2 regions of the Nostoc sp. DSM 114159 genome follow, and region 2 is predicted to be linked to the other one. Evidence: predicted binding sites of a transcription regulator. Region 2 holds the regulator's gene; the other holds the start of a gene.
What was found. Region 2 encodes NtcA, which controls nitrogen genes in cyanobacteria. Its sites were predicted from a motif close to TNTGTANNNNNNNNTACANA; they were not measured.

Region 1 (2,207 bases), 4.1 Mb from region 2:
GCAAAAGCAAAAAGGTACTTACGTTTGTATACTTGGGAACATCCTTCTTCTTATGTAGCCCGGATGCTTTATCTCAAACGCGGTTTTTACCAAATTGGTGAATCCCCAAACAAAAGCGGATTTAAAACTATCTATCTTGAACTCCAACTCGATAGCATTATTCACAGTGGATGAAGAAATTTTTTTATAGATTTTGTCAAAGCTTACATCATCGGCAGCTAACAAGCCAATTCCGATCGCAGGCAGAACCTTTCATCGCAACTTTAGAGGAAGAGGCAATCAACGGTGCGAAGCGATGCCTACAGCAGTAAACTATTCTCCTAGAACAAATGCACCAGAACCACAGTTACATAGATTGCGACAGTGTTGATCGCTCAAAGCCTTGACAAAACTGGGTTTTATACTTAGCACTGGCTCAACGCCCCGCTATCCATGTACAGCACTTTGCTATGGGACTTCCAAGAAATAAATTATCCACTCTTGTGGGGTGGGCGACACGAGCGCCCGTTGACAGGGGCGGACAAGATGTCATTGGTGTCAACTTAACGTGAAACCGAACGTCCGCCAGGGATTAAAATCCCTGTCTCATAGCAAAAGTCTTCTGAAGAGGACTGAAGATTACAGTCCATTTTAATGGACTTGGGTTATTAGACCGCCGTTTTAACGGTGGGCGGACTGCTTTACACCCAGATCAGAATATACAATATAAAACTGTAACAAAAACTACAAAATAAGTCTTTTACCCAAAAAAAAGGATAAGCTTAGGTACAGATGAGATCCGGTTCGCAAAGATACCGTGATTAGGAGAAAATTTATGATTTCAAGATCCTCGTTGCTGTCAGAACCTGCTTCGCCAGCGCATATATGCCCCTTTGACCAAGCGTGTAGTTACTTAGAAGCGGCAGCTAAAGAATTAAATTTAAATCAGGGTTTGCTAGAAATTCTCAGCCACCCGCGTAAGGTTGTCACGGTTTCCATTCCCGTGAAACTAGATGATGGGGAAATACAAGTTCTCGCTGGACACCGAGTGCAGCACTCTGATGTCTTAGGCCCATACAAGGGCGGAATTCGTTACCATCCGGCTGTGACATTGCGCGAAGTATCTGCTTTAGCAATGCTGATGACCTGGAAATGTGCCTTATTAGGTATTCCTTACGGTGGTGGGAAAGGTGGCATTGCTATAGATCCCAAACGCTACAGTGTTGGCGAATTAGAGCGAATCAGTCGCCGTTATATCAGCGAGTTGATTAAAGATATTGGGCCTTCTGTAGATATTCCTGCGCCAGATATGGGTACTTCTGCCCGTGAAATGGCTTGGATGATGGATACTTACTCTGTGAATGTTGGTCATGCTGTACCAGGAGTTGTAACTGGGAAACCCCTTTCGATTGGTGGTTCTCTGGGACGAGAAATGGCAACCGGACGTGGCACAATGATTATTGTCCGTGAGGCGCTAGCAGATCGAGGTAAATCTTTGGTAGGAGTGCAAGTAGCCATTCAGGGTTTCGGTAACGTTGGCTGTGCCGCAGCAGAATTACTACATGAAGCAGGCGCGAAAATTATCGCCGTTTCAACTGGTGCAGGCGGAATATTCTCCGAAGCTGGTCTTGATATTCCCAAATTAAAAGTCTACGCGGCTGAAAATCGCAAGAGTATTGTCGGTTTCCCGCAATCTGTACCAATTAGCAATGCAGATTTATTAACTCTACCCTGTGATGTCTTAATACCAGCAGCTTTGGAGAACCAAATCACTGAAGAAAATGTGAATCAGGTGCAGGCGCAAATTGTCGCAGAAGCAGCTAACGGCCCGGTTACTCTTGAGGCTAACTTGGCCTTAGAGGCGCGGGGTGTGACAGTGTTACCAGATATTTTGGCGAATGCTGGCGGTGTAGTAGTCAGTTATTTAGAGTGGGTGCAAGGTCTTTCTTACGTATTTTGGGATGAGGAGCGCGTCAACCGCGAAATGGAACATTTGATGGTGCAAGCCTATCGCAAGGTGATTCATCAGTCGGAGGTACGGCAAATTTCTTTAAGGCTAGCAGCTTATACACTGGGGGTAGGTAGAGTGGCTCAAGCGTTGACTGACAGAGGTCTTTATCCTTAATATTTGGGCATAGACAGCAGTTTTTAATTGAATAAATAACATATAAGGGCACAACTATAATATTGTGTCCTTATTATGTTATGAATAGCCGATGTTTCTGTTA
Region 2 (2,207 bases):
ACAACTCGATCTAGCTGACCTTGAGTGCGTTGGAGTTGAGTTTGGGTTTGGGCTTGTTGACTAATGGTGCGGTTCAGCTGGGCTTGCGTTTCCCTCTGTTTGGCGTTTGCCGCCTGCAAGGATTGATTAATTGCCTGCAAGTCTTGTTGTGCCTTTGCTTGGGCAATTCTTGCTTGATTTAACTCACCCTCTACCTGACTTTTCTGCGTTTCTGCGGTTTTTAGCTGTTCCCGCTTCTGTCTGAGGTCTGTTTGAATATCTTCTAACTCAAAGACTCCTTTGCGCAAACCTTCGTCGGCAGCGAATAAAATCCCTAGAGTTGATGCTGAAATCAAACCACCAGTAAAAATTGTTACTAATACAGCAGTGTTTTTCGGACGAAGCTTAAAAAGTGAGAGGCGGGCTTTGCCAACTCGTGTGCCGATGCGATCGCCCACGGTGGCAATTACGCCTCCCAGAATCAAAATTGCTGCGATGAGGATGTATCCGGTGGTCATCTTTAGCTACCGAAATCCTTCCAGATACAGCCTACTACTTTTAAGCATTGTCTGGAAAGAAGTGGGAATTGGCAATAGCTGAAATTATTCAATTTTAGATTTACCTCTAGCTATTAGTGTCATTTTTCAAAATAGAACACGCGCCGATTCCCCTTTCTCCAATTGTTTTTATGTGAACTGCCTACTTAAGGTAACAGGTTTATGCACAGTAATCTTCTTTTTGTGGATAGAAATCATTTTTTTCTCACGCAAATCTCCCAGGAGCCTAGTAACGGTAACACGAGTTGAACCAATTGCCTCTGCGATCGCTTGATGAGATAACTTCAGATCAATTGTGATCCCATCCGCACAAGGAACGCCAAAATCCCGACAAAGAATTAACAAAAAACTCACCAATCTAGAACCCATATCTCGGTGAGCAAGAGTTTCAATCATCATCTCTGTCTGTAAAATGCGCGAAGACAGACCTCGCAGCATTAACATTGATAATTCTGGATTTTCCTTAAGTGCTACCTCCACCTGTTCAATTGGTGCCGACAGTAATTCTACAGGAGTAAATGCAACCGCATGGTAAAACCGATCCGATTTATTTCCTGTCAGCAATGACAATACACCAAAAACACTATTTTCCCGCAGCAACGCTACCGTTATTTCCTCTCCTGCCTCGTACACCCTGGAAAGTTTAACAGCACCTTTCAAAAGAAAATAAACTCGTTCGGCAGGATCGCCAGGAAAAAAGATCGTTTTATTGCGTTCAAACGTTTCCACAACTGGCGGAAACGCCCCGGTCGCCATCTGACGAAAAACATTTGCTAGGGCTTTATCTTGTGTCACGATCATCTCCCTTCCCCTACCCAATGCCGGAAAAACAAAAACTGATTACCTAAGAATACACCCGAAAAATGAATAAAGCACCGTCAACCTTTCTGTACTTTCCTATACTCAAACTAATCTCTTCATAACTCTTTGTTTATAATGATACATAATTGTTGATCCTTTCAGCTACTAATTGTTGATAAGTAGTTCCAATAACTATATTTAAAAGGTTTTTTGAAGAACAAATAAAGATATCTTGAGAATATCTTTATAAAAAATCAAGATTTTTGTCACGGCAAACACCCTTAGCAATATTCATTTTTGTCAATCCTGTATAAAACAAAGACTAAACGTGCCTCAGATTCTAGTATGCTCCTAATGATCGATCGCATTAACAATTTATATGCTAAATCTGACTGGAAAAAATGCCCTTGTTACAGGTATTGCCAATAACCGCTCGATCGCTTGGGGCATTGCCCAACAACTGCACAAAGCCGGAGCAAACCTGGGTATTACCTACCTGCCGGATGAACGTGGCAAGATGGAGAAAAAAGTTGCGGAATTGGTAGAACCTCTCAACCCCAGCTTATTTCTTCCCTGTAATGTCCAAGATGAAGACCAAATTAAATCTACTTTTGAGACAATCCGCGAACAGTGGGGAAAGCTAGATATCCTGATCCATTGTCTGGCCTTTGCCAGCAAAGACGATTTAAGTGGAGATTTTAGCCAAACCTCTCGTTCTGGCTTCAACACCGCCTTAGAAATTAGTACCTACTCATTGGTGCAGTTAAGTGGTGCAGCCAAACCTTTGATGACAGAGGGAGGTAGCATCGTCACTCTGACATATTTAGGTGGTGTTAGGGCAATCCCCAACTACAACGTTATGGGAATTGC

Region 1: a site for NtcA is predicted at 711-730, ahead of ACR5KR_RS08205 (Glu/Leu/Phe/Val family dehydrogenase). Genes of this name have one in related genera too.

The regions. Positions count from the first base shown of each region.
Region 1 is NZ_JBPFEH010000001.1:2,031,715-2,033,921, forward strand. Features, by position in the region: gene ACR5KR_RS08195 (GNAT family N-acetyltransferase) at 1-174, shown strand, start outside; gene ACR5KR_RS08200 (hypothetical protein) at 194-370, shown strand; gene ACR5KR_RS08205 (Glu/Leu/Phe/Val family dehydrogenase) at 815-2,104, shown strand.
Region 2 is NZ_JBPFEH010000001.1:6,126,925-6,129,131, forward strand. Features, by position in the region: gene ACR5KR_RS25865 (DUF3084 domain-containing protein) at 1-497, opposite strand, end outside; gene ntcA (global nitrogen regulator NtcA) at 666-1,337, opposite strand; gene fabI (enoyl-ACP reductase FabI) at 1,717-2,207, shown strand, end outside.